Regions from separate parts of the Cytobacillus sp. C11.1 genome, predicted to be linked through region 2. Evidence: predicted binding sites of a transcription regulator. Region 2 holds the regulator's gene; the other holds the start of a gene.
The links. Region 2 encodes Rex, which represses fermentation and respiration genes when NADH is low (regulators of the CRP and FNR family bind a similar motif). Its sites were predicted from a motif close to TTGTGAAATATTTCACAA; they were not measured.
Positions count from the first base shown of each region.

Region 1: the regulator Rex is predicted to act here: its motif matches at 3,151-3,168, upstream of AC3ZVC_RS12425 (DUF2249 domain-containing protein).

Region 1 is NZ_CM176935.1:2,498,634-2,506,699, forward strand. Features, by position in the region: gene AC3ZVC_RS12410 (nitric-oxide reductase large subunit) at 1-1,727, shown strand, start outside; gene AC3ZVC_RS12415 (hypothetical protein) at 1,751-1,891, opposite strand; gene AC3ZVC_RS12420 (MFS transporter) at 1,899-3,059, opposite strand; gene AC3ZVC_RS12425 (DUF2249 domain-containing protein) at 3,231-3,464, shown strand; partial or broken gene AC3ZVC_RS12430 (carboxypeptidase M32) at 3,684-5,157, shown strand; gene AC3ZVC_RS12435 (DMT family transporter) at 5,312-6,232, shown strand; gene AC3ZVC_RS12440 (b(o/a)3-type cytochrome-c oxidase subunit 1) at 6,284-7,939, opposite strand; gene AC3ZVC_RS12445 (cytochrome c oxidase subunit II) at 7,939-8,066, opposite strand, start outside.
Region 2 is NZ_CM176935.1:605,226-613,291, forward strand. Features, by position in the region: gene groL (chaperonin GroEL) at 1-132, opposite strand, end outside; gene groES (co-chaperone GroES) at 198-482, opposite strand; gene AC3ZVC_RS03020 (CPBP family intramembrane glutamic endopeptidase) at 807-1,541, shown strand; gene AC3ZVC_RS03025 (DUF4305 domain-containing protein) at 1,590-1,796, shown strand; gene tatC (twin-arginine translocase subunit TatC) at 1,819-2,574, opposite strand; partial or broken gene tatA (twin-arginine translocase TatA/TatE family subunit) at 2,591-2,760, opposite strand; gene AC3ZVC_RS03040 (redox-sensing transcriptional repressor Rex) at 2,841-3,488, opposite strand; partial or broken gene moaC (cyclic pyranopterin monophosphate synthase MoaC) at 3,515-3,999, opposite strand; gene AC3ZVC_RS03050 (ABC-F family ATP-binding cassette domain-containing protein) at 4,199-6,121, shown strand; gene tsaD (tRNA (adenosine(37)-N6)-threonylcarbamoyltransferase complex transferase subunit TsaD) at 6,350-7,381, opposite strand; gene rimI (ribosomal protein S18-alanine N-acetyltransferase) at 7,378-7,827, opposite strand; gene tsaB (tRNA (adenosine(37)-N6)-threonylcarbamoyltransferase complex dimerization subunit type 1 TsaB) at 7,846-8,066, opposite strand, start outside.

The DNA.
Region 1 (8,066 bases), 1.9 Mb from region 2:
TCTGGACAGCATGGCTTTCCAGCACAGAACGCATGAATGATGATATTACTTATACGAATAACTGGCCTTACTACGAGGATGCAGGCAATGAAATGTCCTTCTCTGCTATTTGGTGGAGCGGAGCAAGTGTTACAGTACTGATCCTGTTTGTCGGTATTATTCTGTTTGTATTCTACCGCTATCATTTGGGAATGGAAGAGGCATATAAAGACGGAAACTTCCCTCGAATTGACTTAGCGAAACTGCCGGTAACTTCTTCTCAATTAAAATCCGGTAAATATTTCTTAATTGTTACTGTTCTATTTTTTGTCCAGGCTATGTTTGGTGCGTTGCTTGCACACTATTATGTCGAACCTGACAGCTTCTTTGGCATTAAGTGGATCCATGATATTCTTCCATTCAATATTGCCAAAGGCTATCATCTGCAGCTTGCTATCTTCTGGATTGCAACAGCATGGCTCGGCATGGGTATTTTTGTGGCACCATTAGTAGGCGGACATGAACCGAAAAAGCAAGGCCTCCTTGTTGATATCCTGTTCTGGGCACTTGTAGTCCTAGTTGGCGGTAGCATGATAGGCCAATGGCTTGGAGCAAATGGATACTTAGGAAACAAATGGTTCCTGCTCGGACACCAGGGCTGGGAATATTTAGAGCTTGGCCGTCTGTGGCAGGGGGTTCTGGCCGCAGGAATGTTAATCTGGCTGTTCATTGTATACCGTGGAATAAAGAGCGGGTTAAAGCGGGAGAATGATAAAGGCGGCTTAATTCACTTATTATTCTACTCAGCAATAGCTGTACCATTCTTCTACCTGTTCGCGTTTTTAATGAATCCGGACACAAGCTTTACCTTTGCCGATTACTGGCGCTGGTGGATCATACACCTTTGGGTAGAAGGTATTTTTGAGGTATTCGCTGTAGTAGTTATTGGATTCCTGTTAGTACAAATGAAGCTTGTCACTAAGAGCTCTACTGTTAAAGCTCTTTACTTCCAGCTGATCCTGCTGCTTGGAAGCGGTGTTATTGGCATAGGACATCATTACTATTATAATGGCTCCTCTGAAATTTGGATCGGCTTGGGAGCTGTATTCTCAGCACTTGAAGTTATACCATTGACTCTTTTGATCCTTGAGGCATATGACCAATATAAAATGATGAGAGATGGCGGTGTGGACTTCCCTTATAAAGCTACGTTCTGGTTCTTGATTTCTGTAGCGATCTGGAACCTGGTTGGAGCTGGAGTATTGGGATTCCTGATTAACCTGCCTGCTGTCAGCTTCCTTGAGCACGGACAATTCCTAACCCCGGCACATGGTCACGGAGCAATGATGGGTGTATACGGCATGTTTGCCATTGCAGTATTGCTTTATTCATTACGTAATATTGTTAAACCGGAAAAATGGAACGACAAATGGCTCAAATTCAGCTGCATTATGCTGAATGTGGGACTTGCAGGAATGGTTTTTGCTTCCCTGCTTCCAGTCGGATTCCTGCAAATGAAAGAAGCTTATGTGAACGGCTATGCAGCTTCCCGTTCAGCTGACTTCTTAAAGCAGGAAATTATTCAATCATTATTAACTTTAAGATCCGTACCGGATACGATCTTCCTGGTAGGTGTTGTCGCACTAGTGCTTTTCTCAATAAAAGCTATGTTCAACCTGAGAAAAGTGACTCATAAGGAAATTGAACCTCTTCCTGTTAGAGACCTTAGCACAGATGATGATGAATAAGAAAAAGGAAAATCCGCAGATAGTCACTCTGCGGATTTTTTCCTTTCCTCTGAACAATCAAAACAGATGGTTTCGTTATTTTCGGTGTAAACCCCGTTGAAAAAGCCATCCAGGCAATACAGCTGTTTACCGCAAACGCAGCAGCTGCCTACCAATTCTTTCATAATCCATTCACTCCTGACTTTTTAAAATTGATGTGCTGTTTTTCTTAAAATAAAGGTACATGGCACAAACAGTAAATAGTAAGACTACTGCAGCTATAGAAAAACCTGCTCTAAATGATACACCCAATAAGCCTAAAAAGGTGGAGCCCGCTACAACTCCTAAAGAAAAGAATGCATAAAAGAGGCCAAATGCCTTTCCTCTTGTTTTTTCTGTCGTATTTTTTGCGATAAGCGCATTAATTGAAGGGAAAAGTAGCGCAAACCCAGTACCATATAGGACCATACAGAAAAACATAAAGGCAAGTGAAGAAGCTGAACTTAGAAGAACAAGTGCCATGCCTATAATAATCATGCCTATCAGCATTGTGTTTTGGTGCTTGTACTTATCGAAGATTTTATTGATAGGCAAAAGAAATATAAGGATAGCAGTCATTCCAAAGGTACTTAACAAAATACCGCTGAAAATAGAATTAAATTTCAGATGCTCAACCTGTAATGGCAGCAGATAGGCAAGTGTTCCCTGTGCAAACATAAGCGAAAAAGCTCCGGCATAGCTTACAGAAAGCAACGGATTCTTCATTAAAGGCAATACCCTCTCTGAATGGGCATCTGTCCGCTTCGCTTCTTTATTTCGCCTATTTGTCAAAAAAGTGAAAGCAAATATGGCGCTGCTGATCATGGTTGCAGCAATAATTAAAAATACCCAATCTACACTGTATTTGGAGGCGACGACAGCACCAAATGCAGGCCCCATTATGGCTGAACTTCCAACCGCCGCACCTGATAAAGCCATCGATTTGCCTTGTTTATTAGACTTTCCACGGTTGGCAATGACTGTGAATGCCGCTGGAACGAGAAAGCCTCCAAACAGGCCATGGAGAAATCTGATGGCAACTAATTGAAACGGAGTACTGACAAGAGTGTACAGCACTAAAATGGATCCAGTTAATGCAAGTCCCGATACCAGAACATTTTTTGCGCCGCTTTTATCTATCCAGTACCCGGCCAGAATATTGCCGATCATATTGGAAAAAGAATACATACCGACAATTACCCCAATAAAAGCTGGTGACGGATCAATGGACTTGGCAAAGGGGCTCATGATGGGCAGCTGTGAAAATGTATCTATAAAAGCTACAATTACAATAAAGAATATAAAATATCTCATACTAACTCTCTTCCTGGAATAGTTCACTTTACACCATTATAACTCTTTCACTGGAAGGTTAAAAAGAAAAACGGTAAATATCATAGGATAGTTGTGATGCGGTTCACTAATCTTTTTGGCCTGCTCCATTAAAATTAATGTGTAAAGCAAAAGAATAGGAGGGAAATAGAAATGAGAGAATTTGCCAGCACCGTAATTGCGCCTGACTATCCGCCTAAAGAAAAACACCCAGTTATTTTCAGCACCTTTGACTCTTTAAAGGACGGAGAATTTATGCAAATTGTAAATGATCACGATCCGCGTCCTCTACGGTATCAGTTTATGATGGAACGAGAAGATCAATTCACCTGGGAGTATATTGAAGAGGGACCGGAAACATGGAGAGTAGCAATAGGCAAAAAATAAAAACAAATTTATAAATGCATTCCTCGGAAAAACAGGCACCAGCTAAAACGGTGCCTGTTTTTCTTCCGGCAGATTAGCTGAGTACGGCAGAAATTTAAGAATTAAAGAAATTGAAAATGGAGACTGCCTTTTCAGAAAAATATGATAAAATGGTTTTGTATTAGTTTTAGAGGGGGAAGAATTGTGACTGAAGCACTAAAAGACATAGAACTTCAATTTATGGATTATGTAAAAAAAATGACTGCATATAATGAAGCATTATCGCTAATGTTTTGGGATCTCGTACAGGTGCTCCGAAACAGGGAGTGGAACAGCGCTCTGAGGTAATCGGGATGATTTCCTCTGAAGTGTTCAGGATGTCCACTTCAGAGGAAATGGCAGCATACATAGCAAAGCTTTCAGGCAAGGAATATCTTTCGGAAGTAACTTTGAAGACCTTGGAAGAGTGCAAAAAAGATTACGATCGGAACAAAAAAATACCTGCAGAAGAATACAAGGAGTATGTCATTCTCCAGTCCAAAGCGGAAAGCATCTGGGAAGAGGCAAAGGAGAAATCAGATTTTGATATGTTCCGCCCATACCTGGAAAAGCTTGTAGAAATGAATAAACGTTTCGTTGGTTATTGGGGATATGAAGGAAACAAATATAATACACTGCTGGACATGTATGAGCCTGGGGTTACGGTTGAAACGCTTGATCAGGTTTTCGGGCAATTACGTGAAAAAATTGTACCGCTAGTCCAGCAAATTTCAGAATCTCATAACAAGCCGGAAACAAGCTTTTTATTTGAACGTTTTTCCAAGGATATGCAGCGGGGTTTCAGCCTTGAAATTCTTGAGCAAATGGGCTATAACTTCAAAGCAGGGCGCTTGGATGAAACAGTCCATCCGTTTGCTATTGGCTTAAACCCTGGCGACGTCCGTGTTACGACAAAGTATGATGAAGAGGACTTCCGTACAGCTGTATTTGGTACCATCCATGAAGGCGGTCATGCGTTATATGAGCAGAACATTTCTGCTGACTTAGTGGGCACGCCATTATGCACAGGAACATCAATGGGAATCCATGAATCTCAGTCTCTATTCTATGAAAACTTTGTCGGACGCCACTATTCATTCTGGAAGAAGAATTATCAGCTCCTTAAAGATTATGCCAGCGGACAATTTGATGAAGTATCACTGGATGAGTTCTATCGTGCGATTAATGAATCCAAGCCATCCTTAATCCGAATTGAAGCAGATGAATTAACGTATCCGCTTCATATCATTATCCGTTATGAAATTGAAAAAGGCTTGTTCAATGACGAGATTGAAGTCAAGATCTTCCTAAGATTTGGAATGAAAAGTATGAACAATACCTTGGTGTGAAGCCTGAAAATGATGCTCAGGGCGTCCTTCAGGATGTTCACTGGGCAGGCGGAAGCTTCGGCTATTTCCCTTCATATGCTCTCGGCTATATGTATGCGGCACAGCTTAAAACTAACATGTTAAAGGATTTGCCCGACTATGATAAACTCCTTGAAGAAGGAAATCTGCTTCCAATCAAGGAATGGTTTACAAAAAATGTACACCAGTACGGCAAAATAAAAAAACCCCTTGAAATTTTAAATGATGTAACCGGCGAAGGTCTTAATGCACAATATCTGATTGACTATCTGTATGATAAATACGGTAAGGTGTACCAATTAAACTAAACATAACCTCTGGAAATAAGGCTATCATTAAGCTAATGTTGTTTTGGCACTCTGTTGATTGGAGTGGAAATTTAATTACACAAGTTTATCAGGGACAAAAAATAATTAAGAGGGTGGCGCAAGTGCCATCCTCTTCATTCATGGAGAGAAAATGATGAAGAGAATATTCCCATATTTAATGATTGCCTTTGGAGCAAGCCTTTGGGGGATTATAGCCATTTTCGTTAAAGGGTTGGGGGAATTCGGATTTACAGCAATGGAAATTGTGGCAATAAGAGTCATCTCTGCTGCGATATTTCTAATTGTGATTGGCTTCGCACGCTTTAGAAACCAGCTAAAGCTGAAAACCCCGGTAGATATTAGGCTCTTTGCAGGCACCGGTATATTAAGCATTGTATTTTTTAATTACTGTTACTTTACAACAATAAATCAGATCAATGTTTCGATGGCGGTCATTCTGCTCTATACTGCTCCTGCATTTGTTACTGTGTTGTCATTCCTGTTTTTAAAGGAAAAGGTGGATATTAAAAAAATTGCCGCAGTGGCCGGAACCATTATGGGCTGTATTCTAATTGCAGGCCTGACGGCAGGAGACAGCAAAATTACAATTCTGGGAATCTTGACCGGGTTAGGATCAGGTATCGGTTATGCCCTTTATACCATATTCGGAAAATTTGCTTTAAAAAAGTACCATCCATTTACTGTAACGCTATATACTTTTCTTGTTGCAGCGGCAGCTCTTATTCCGGTGACCCGTTTATGGAAGAAAGCTGAACTGTTTCTAACGGCCGACGTTTTGCTGCTTAGCATCAGCTTGGGTCTTGTTCCTACTGTTATGGCCTACTTTGTTTACACTTGGGGGCTGGAACAGACTGAAGGAAGCAAAGCTGCAGTTATTGCAACAGTGGAACCGGTAGTTGCAATGCTATTGGGCGTTTCTCTTTATGGTGAGAGCCTTGGTATCATACAAGTTGCCGGTGCTCTTTTAATACTTAGCTCGGTTATTATTGTAAACCTTCCTTCTAAAAGGAAAAATAAAGGCATTTTTTCGGAGTCGAAAGAACTGGAACATTAAAAAATCTCCGTTCCTTAGGGAACAGAGATTTTTTAATATACTCTTTGCTATTTACCAGAGCTTATATCCTTTAGCACCTGGAGGAGCGTTTTGAATTAAGTCAATAAATGGAATGGTGTAAGCAAACAAAATCAGTACAAACGTAATTCCAAGCCATAGTTTCCAATTTTCAAATACCATTGGAGCTTTTTCAGTTTCTTCTGCAGGCTCTCCGACAGGAAACTCCTGTTCTCCTTTAGGTGCAAAGAAAGCTAAATTGATAAAGATGTAAAGCATTAAAATGATGCCAAGGAACAGGATGGAACCGCCAATCGCCTGGGCAACTTGATAAGGAATCCATTCTGCTGCCTGTGCTGCTCCGCCATATTCGGAGTAAGAAGAACGGCGTGGAGCGCCAAGCAATCCGGCAGCATGCATGGCACCTGACATGAAAGTCATGCCTATGGACCAGATGACAGCCTGGATGATGCCTAATTTATTCATAGCTTTTGTTAATTTACGTCCAGTCAAATGCGGAATAAGCCAATAGGATACCCCAAAGAATGTTAATACGACAGATGTTGCCACAGTTAAATGGAAGTGCCCTGTAACCCAGATCGTATTATGGACTACCTGGTTCATCTGGTGGGAGGCATTAACGATACCGCCGGCACCAGCAGGGATGAATGTTACCATACCAATGAAGGGAACGACAAAGCGTGCATCGCCCCAAGGCAACTTCTTCAGCCAGCCGAATAATCCTGTTGCTCCTTTTGCACGTCCAAAGCTTTCAAACGTTGCAAATAGGGAAAAGGCAGTCATAAGAGACGGAATAACAACAAGGAATGTTAAAATAACCTGTAAGAACTTCCATGCCGGATCAATTCCCGGCTCCATTAATTGATGGTGGAAACCAACAGGGATGGAGAACAGCAGGAATAATATAAAAGACATACGTGCCAAAGAATCTGAGAAAATCTTTCCGCCAATAACTTTTGGTATAACAACATACCAGGCCATATAAGCAGGCAATAGCCAGAAATATACAAGCGGATGTCCGAAGTACCAGAATAGTGTACGGCTTACTCCAATATTAACTGTTTCAACAAGGCCCAAAGACCAAGGCAGCAATTGAAATAGCACTGTTGAAGCAACACCTATTGTTGCGACGATCCACATCATCGTATTAACAAGTGACATAAATGTTAGGAGAGGGCTCGGCTGTCCTGGATTTTTTCTTCTCCATTCAGCATATTTCATGATAATAGCCGCACCATCAACCCAGCTTCCCACAATTACCAGTGTCAGGCCGATATAATATAATGCATGTGCCTGAAGCGGTGCATAAAAGGTATAAAGAACAGTTGCTTCATTTAAGAGAATCATCGTTGCAGCAAGTACAGTTCCTGCGGTCATCAGCCAAAAGCCGATCCAGCCTGTGATGCGCTGCCGGTTCGTAAAAGTGCCAGATGTTTTGCTAGTTGCAGCGAGCTGGAAGCCCATAATAAAAAATGTAGTAAGTACAAGTCCTAATACAACACCATGAACAGTCAGAATTTGATAATAGCCGATTCCGGCAGGGAGTTCGAATTTTCCTGAGCGAACGAGTGTTTGTAATAAACCTGCCAATCCGCCTATTGCCAATGCAGTAAATGCAACAAAAAAGTGAGCCATTGCCAATTTGCCGTCACGGCGGTCCACCTTAAGGTTAGCTGTAGGGTTTAACATTACTTCACCACCTCAATTTTAGACGACATCATGTGGTGTCCAACACCGCAATATTCATTACAAACAATTAAGTATTCACCAGTCTTATCAAATGTTGTTATATGTTCACTGATATATCCAGGCTCAA
Region 2 (8,066 bases):
ACCGAATTTTTTTTCAAGAACCACGTTGCGTCCTTTAGGTCCAAGAGTAACTTTTACTGCATTTGCAAGGGAATCTACACCGCGAAGCATCGCACGGCGGGCTTCTTCACTAAATTTAATCTCTTTAGCCATTTATATAAAACCTCCTCAATTTTTTTAGCTCTTTTTCTGTTTTAAAATCTACCGTACTTCGGCTATTAGCCAATTACAGCAAGAATATCGTTTTCACGTAAAATTAAGTATTCTTTGCCTTCGTACTTCACTTCAGTACCAGCATATTTTGAGAAGATAATACGGTCGCCGTCAGCAACTTCAAGAGCAACGCGCTCACCATTTTCAAGAACGCGGCCAGTTCCCACAGCTACAACCTTACCTTCTTGAGGTTTCTCTTTAGCAGTGTCCGGCAGTACAATGCCGCTTGCAGTTTTTTCTTCAGTTTCAACAAGCTCGATAATAATTCGATCACCTAGTGGCTTTAACAAGTGAAACAACCTCCTCAAATAATATGTAAATATTTTTATTTATTAGCACTCTCCCTAATCGAGTGCTAACACAATTATTATATTAATGAATCTCATTTCCATTTGCAAGGGTGAAGCTTAAATTTTTTAAAAAAATTTGCACCGTCCAAAAGACGCTAAAATTCGACACAAACAACCTCATAAGTATGCTTCATTTGATTTCTTTTTAGTCAGTAAGCTAAAAAATCCTTTGCTGCAGCGCTGAAATTTGAAACGGGCTCCTTTTTATGAGTAAAATGGCTTTAGTACATGTTTTAAAACCATCAATTTTAAGGGGTAAACATTTTGAAGAAGGAATATTGGATTATTTTAATAGCCTATATTGCTATGCAGCTTTCAAGTCTATTCGGCGTTCCGCTGGTCCTCTTATTTGCAGACTTCCTCGGACAGAAGCCCGAAAACATGCAAATTCTGGCGGTAGCCTACTGGCTTGTCATCAGTTTCACTATTACATTGATCATTACGCTTCTTTTATTGAGAAAAGAAATGAAAATGGGATTGGCACAAAGAGATGCTTCTTCCGCAGCAAGCGCAGTCGGCTGGGCAATTGGCGGCATATTTTTAGCTTTAATCGCTCAAGCTACAGCTGCAAGCATTGAGAACATGATTGGCGTGGAAATGGGATCTGAAAATACACAGCAAATCATACGGATCATAGAAGCCTCCCCTGTCGTAATCTTGATTAGCTCAGTAGTGGGGCCCATCCTGGAAGAGATCGTATTTAGGAAGATTATTTTCGGTTCTCTCCATAAACGATTTAACTTCTTCCTATCTGCCCTAATCAGTTCTGTGATTTTTGCTCTCGCCCATTTTGAACCTGAACATATTCTTTTATATTCGGCCATGGGCTTTACCTTTGCTTTCCTATATGTAAAAACAAAACGGATAATCGTACCGATTTTTGCCCACGTTGCCATGAATACTCTTGTGGCAGTCATTCAGCTTAATCAGGAAAACTTGGAAAATTGGATGAAGGAAATGGAAAATGTACAAAGCTTTATCAGCTGCATTGCAGTCTAACACTCAGCGAAGTAAATCGTTTCGCTTTCACTTTATTGGAGGATTTTGATGAGAAGCACACCTTTGTTTTCAGGCATCGTATACATCCTGCTGGGATGCCTTTTTACCTTTATAGCCATTCAAAATATACAACGTGAAGAAGCATGGGGTTTCTTTACTTATTTTCTAATCATCATTGCCACATTCGATCTTGGCACCGGCCTGCGAATGGTTGGTTTCCATTTTAAAATGAAAAATAAAAAAAACAAAAAATGAGCCCGCAATAAGGCTCATTTTTTTATGATTGCTCACTTTCAATTTCCTGCAGCTTCTCTGCTTCCAATACTTTTTTATATGAAATGCGAGAGATAAAAATACTGACTTCATATAAAAGCAGCAGCGGAATCGTCACCATCATATGGGATAAAAGATCAGGCGGTGTAATAAAAGCGGCTATGACCACTAATACAAAGTAAGCATATTTCCGTATCTTCACCAAATATGCTGGTGTGACAATTCCCAGCCTTGTTAAAAACATGACCACTACCGGAAGCTGGAACAGCACCCCAAATGGAATGGTCAGCTGGAAAAGGAATTGAAAATATTCATTTATCCCAATTACTTGATTGATCGCAAGCCGGTTGGCAATGGAAGTCATGAACTCAACTACAAATGGAAATAAAATAAAATAAGCGAATGCGATTCCGCCGACAAATAGAATGACAGAAACGGGTATATAGCTCAGTGTTACATTCCGCTCTTTGTCAGATAATCCTGGGCTAATAAAGGCCCACAGCTGATATAAAATCACGGGCGATGTAATAATAAAAGCAATCAGAAAAGCAAATTGCATATAAACTTTAACCGGGTCGGTTAACCGGAAAGCATTCATCGTCAGTTCCTTCGCTTCATCCGCTTTTTGCAAATAAACAATCAGCGGTTCAGCCAGGAAAAAGCTAAATATTACGGCGATAAAGAAAAAGATAACAGAAATGACTATCCTTTTTCTTAATTCCCCTATATGTTCATAAATCGTCATATCATTATGACTCATATCTATTCATCCTAACTTACTTAGCATCTTTTTTATCGTCATTGTCCGCTAAGCCTTTTGCGCTGCGTTTTTAAATTCACGTAATGTATTCCCAGCTGCTCTTCCCAATTCCGGAAGTTTTTTTGGTCCAAAAATCACTAATGCAATCAAGATAATGAGTATGAGGCTTCCAGGTCCAAGATTCATCATTGCTGCACACCTCCCCTTACCTATAATAGCGAATCCATTACAATCTTCAACTGTTATCTATTGGAATGCAGGATGGCTTACGTTTCTGCAGGATAATTTTTTAAGAAATAAACCAATGACTGCAATTCAACAGCCAGGTCAATATGGTGAATCCGAATGGATGAAGGCACGGTCAGTCTTGCAGGCGTAAAATTCAGGATGCCTTTAATCTTGGCTTTAACCATCCGATCAGTAATCGCCTGTGCTGGCGGTGCCGGTACTGTTAAGATAGCTACCTGAATATCATTTTCTTCAATGACCTTTACCAGATCATCCATATGATAGACAGGCACATCCCCTATCTTCGTTCCTACCTTGTTCTCATCCACATCAAAAGCAACTTCTATCTTGGTATTATTATTATTCTTAAGAAAATTATAATTTAAAAAGGCCGTCCCTAAATTACCTACTCCGACCAATGCTACTTTAGTCAGTTCGTCCTGATCAAGGGTTTTACGAAAAAAGGACAGCAGATAATTTACATTATAGCCGTAACCCTTTTTCCCTAAAGCACCAAAGTAAGAAAAGTCCCGGCGGATTGTTGCCGAATCCACCTTAACCGCTTCACTTAGTTCCGCTGAAGAAACCCTTTGTTTCCCCGAGGAGTGGAGGTTTTTGAGAAAACGATAATATAAAGGAAGCCGTTTAGCAGTGGCTTGCGGTATTTTCATTGGTTCATTGGCCATTCGTTCATCTCCGTCCCTATGATGTATTAGTCTCGTTTAAAATCTCCGTTTTTTCCGCCTGTTTTTTCCATCAAAAAGGTTGGTCCGATTACCATTCCTTTGTCAACTGCTTTACACATGTCATAAACAGTTAGAGCACAAACAGAAGCTGCTGTTAACGCTTCCATTTCCACACCTGTATTTCCTTTCGTCTTTACAGAAGCAGTGTGATGAACAGAATATTTTCTTCCTGCTCAGTTTTCCATGTAAAGGAAATATCAACGCCAGTTAGCGGCAGCGGATGGCACATTGGGATAATATCCCATGTTTTTTTGCTTGCCATGATGCCGGCAACCTGTGCAACAGAAAGCACGTCCCCTTTTTTCATGGTATTAGATGTAATCTTTTCGTATATTTCCTTATTAACAGTTATGCTCGATTGGGCAATGGCTGTCCGCGCTGTTTCAGGCTTGTCGCTGACATCCACCATTTTTGCTCTGCCCTCTTGATTAAAATGGGTAAAATCCGCCATAAAAAAACACCTCTCTCCAAAATCATACACTATTTTTCCCCATCTTTGTACGGGCTTTGTATGCTTCTTCACATATTTCTTTACTATTTTCGTATAAAAATATTTCCATTCAGCACCTGCAGGATAAAAGGCCTGCCTCCTTTATTGCCGAACATATATGAATAAGTTACACTTACTCTATACTATAGAGGTGAAAAAAATGATACTTTTACAAGTAAATCAGCTATCAAAAAACTTTGCTGCTGATCCTATTTTAACGAATATAAAGCTTGAAGTACAAACCAGGGACCGGATTGCCCTTGTAGGACGTAATGGAGCAGGGAAATCTACTCTTTTAAAAATTATAGCCGGCCATATGGCATATGATTCCGGGGACATTATTAAACCCAAGGAAGTAACGGTAGGATACCTGGCTCAAAATACAGGCCTTGAGTCCCACCTTTCCATTTGGGATGAGATGCTGACAGTGTTCGAGCATTTGCAAAAACAGGAAAAACAGCTGCGCCGTCTTGAAGAAAAAATGTCAGACCCTGAAGCCATGAATAATTCCGATGCATACGATCGAATCTTAAAGGAATATGACAAGCTTCAGGTAGAATTCAAAGAGAATGGCGGCTATCAGTATGAAGCGGATATCCGTTCCATTCTTCATGGGCTGAACTTTAATTCTTTCGGCTACAATACGAAAATTTCATCCTTAAGCGGCGGCCAAAGAACAAGGCTTGCCCTTGGAAAACTTTTGCTGACAAAACCCGATATTCTCATATTGGACGAGCCTACAAACCACCTGGACATTGAAACATTATCATGGCTGGAGCAATACTTGCAGAGCTATGACGGTGCCATTCTAATTGTTTCCCATGACCGTTATTTCCTGGATAAGGTTGTTTCCCAGGTATACGAAATTTCAAGGCACCAAATCCGTAAATATCCTGGAAACTATAGCTCCTATTTGGACCAAAAAGCAGAAAACTTTGAACGGGAAATGAAGCAATTTGAAAAACAGCAGGAAGAGATTTCAAAGCTTCAGGATTTTATCCAGCGCAACCTTGCACGAGCTTCAACAACCAAACGCGCCCAAAGCCGGAGAAAACAGCTTGCCAGAATGGAAGTGATGGACAGGCCGCTGGGAGACGAGAAATCCGCATCGTTTGGCTTTGATATTGAAAGGCAATCTGGCAATGAGGTTTTAAATGTAAAATCACTGGCTGTCGGATATAATGATAAAGTTTCTGAGAATATTTCCTTCCGCCTTGCCAGAGGAGACAGCATTGCCCTTGTAGGTCCAAATGGAATCGGCAAATCTACTTTACTGAAAACAATTGTGAAAAAGATATCGGCTCTTTCCGGGGATATACAATACGGATCCAATGTAACAATCGGATACTATGACCAGGAACAGGCTGAGCTTACCAGCAATAAGCGGGTCCTAAACGAATTATGGGATGAATATCCGCTTAAGCCTGAAAAAGAAATTCGCACGATCTTAGGCAATTTTCTTTTTTCCGGTGATGACGTCCTTAAAACTGTCTCAACTCTTAGCGGCGGTGAAAAAGCCCGCCTGGCGCTGGCAAAGCTGATGATGCAGAAAGCTAATTTCTTAATCTTGGATGAGCCGACAAACCATCTTGATCTGGACAGCAAAGAAATCTTGGAAAATGCTTTAATTGACTATCCGGGGACCATACTTTTCGTTTCCCATGACCGTTATTTTATCAACAGAATAACCACAAAGGTGATAGAGCTTTCCAGCAGCGGTGCAACTGAATATCTTGGGGATTACGACTATTATGTTGAAAAGAAGCAGGAGCAAGAAGAACTGCAGGCGTTTGATCAAAATAACAATGCTCATTCTGCACAGCCTTCAAAACAGGAAAAAAATAATTATCAGCTAGATAAGGAAGCAAAAAAGGTTGAAAGACAAAGAAAAAGAAGAATGGAAGAAATCGAAGAACAGATAGAAGCGCTGGAAAAGAAAATCGAAGATTATGATCAGCTTCTCTGCGATCCGGAAGTTTATCAAGACCACGAAAAAGTATTGGAAATAACAAAAGATAATGATGAATTAAAAGCAAAACTGGAAGAACTAATGGATGAATGGACAGTTTTAGCAGATGAATAATGCAGGAAAATTCATAACTTTTAGACTGGTAGGATAGTCACTGCCAGTCTTTTTTATTATCCACAAAGATAACCACAAACAAAAGTCGATTATATACGGTCTCCACAGGGTTTTCCACATTATCCACAGAAACACGGTATTTTATCCACATTATCCACATAAAATTCAGAAAACGAGCATTTTATCCACAAAAAAAACCCCCGGGACTACCGGGGACTTTTACCTATATTATTTATTGTTGTGGATAGCGATATCCAATCCTGGATTTGCATTCAAATCTAAGCCGGAATGAATGCCTTTTTCAAATAAAATACTGCCTGCTGCTGCAATCATGGCTGCATTATCTGTGCATAAAGATAGTGGCGGGATAATTAGCTCTATATCCGGATTATAGGCAAACTTGTCCTCCAATGCTGCACGCAGTCCTTTATTCGCTGCAACACCGCCTGCCAGCAGAAGTTGCTTAACTTTATATTCCTCCACAGCTCTTTCCGTTTTCGTTACAAGTACATCTATAACACTTTCCTGAAAACTTGCCGCAAGATTCTCAGGGACAATTTCTTCCCCACGCTGTTCCGCATTGTGGACAGTGTTAATAACTGCAGATTTTAATCCGCTGAAGCTAAAGTCATATGATCCTTCTTCCAGCCAGGCCCTTGGCAAATTGATCGTAGGCTTCCCCTCATGTGCAAGCTTGTCTATATGCGGTCCTCCCGGATATGGCAGGCTTAACGTTCTTGCTACCTTATCATAAGCCTCCCCTGCAGCATCATCCCTTGTTTCGCCAATCACCTCAAAATAGCCATGTTCCTTCATATACACAAGCTCTGTATGGCCTCCTGATACAACAAGTGAAAGCAAAGGAAACTTCATTTCAGCAACTAAGCGGTTAGCATAAATATGCCCTGCAATATGATGCACGCCTACAAGCGGGATCCCATGGGCAAAAGCAATGGCCTTTGCTGCATTTACACCGATAAGGAGTGCCCCAACAAGGCCAGGCCCTTCAGTTACAGCAATTGCAGATAGATCTGAATAAGTAATTCCTGCGTGGTTTAATGCTTCTTCCAGTACAATAGTTATTTGTTCGACATGGTGGCGGGAAGCAATTTCCGGGACTACTCCACCGAACCGTTTATGGCTTTCTATTTGGGATGCAACAACATTAGCCGCCACCTCCCGGCCATTCTTTATGATGGCAACTGCTGTTTCGTCACAGCTCGTCTCAATTCCCATGATCCATTGATCTTTTTTATTCATAAATTCACCCACATTACTAAAGCATCCTCTTGGTTATCAGTATAATAGTTCTTTCTAATTGCTCCATCCTGGAAGCCGAGTTTGCGGTATAAGGACTGTGCGGTGAAATTGGACACTCTGACTTCAAGGGTCATCGTTTTTGCACCCATTTCAACGGCAACCTCAATTATCTTACGCATTAGTGCTCCACCAAGTTTCCTCCCCCTATATTCGGGCAGCAGTGCAACATTGGTGATATGAGCTTCGTCCACAACTATCCATACTCCGCAATAGCCTATCACTTTATCATCTTCTTCTAAAACTACGTATACGGCAAACTGATTCTGTGTTAATTCGTTATAAAAAGCTTCCCTGCTCCAGGGAGTAGCAAACGATTTATGTTCAATTTCCAAAACATCATCAATATCCTGCTCATTCATAAAACGGAAAGTTAAGGACTTATTCATGCTTTCGCTTCCTCATCACTATAGCTTTTTCTCTTTGTTCGCTTCTATCCAATTGGCCTCGGCTTCCGCAAGACGAATATAATTCGGAACAAAAGAATGAAATTCCTCACCCTCACGGTCTCTGCCTAATAAAGCAAGTTCCGCAGGCCGTGGGTTGTGTTCGGTTGGTGCTGCATATACAGCTTGATCTTTGAGTATTTCCTCTAAAACATTTCGATGCAGCGGCAAATCGTTTCCTA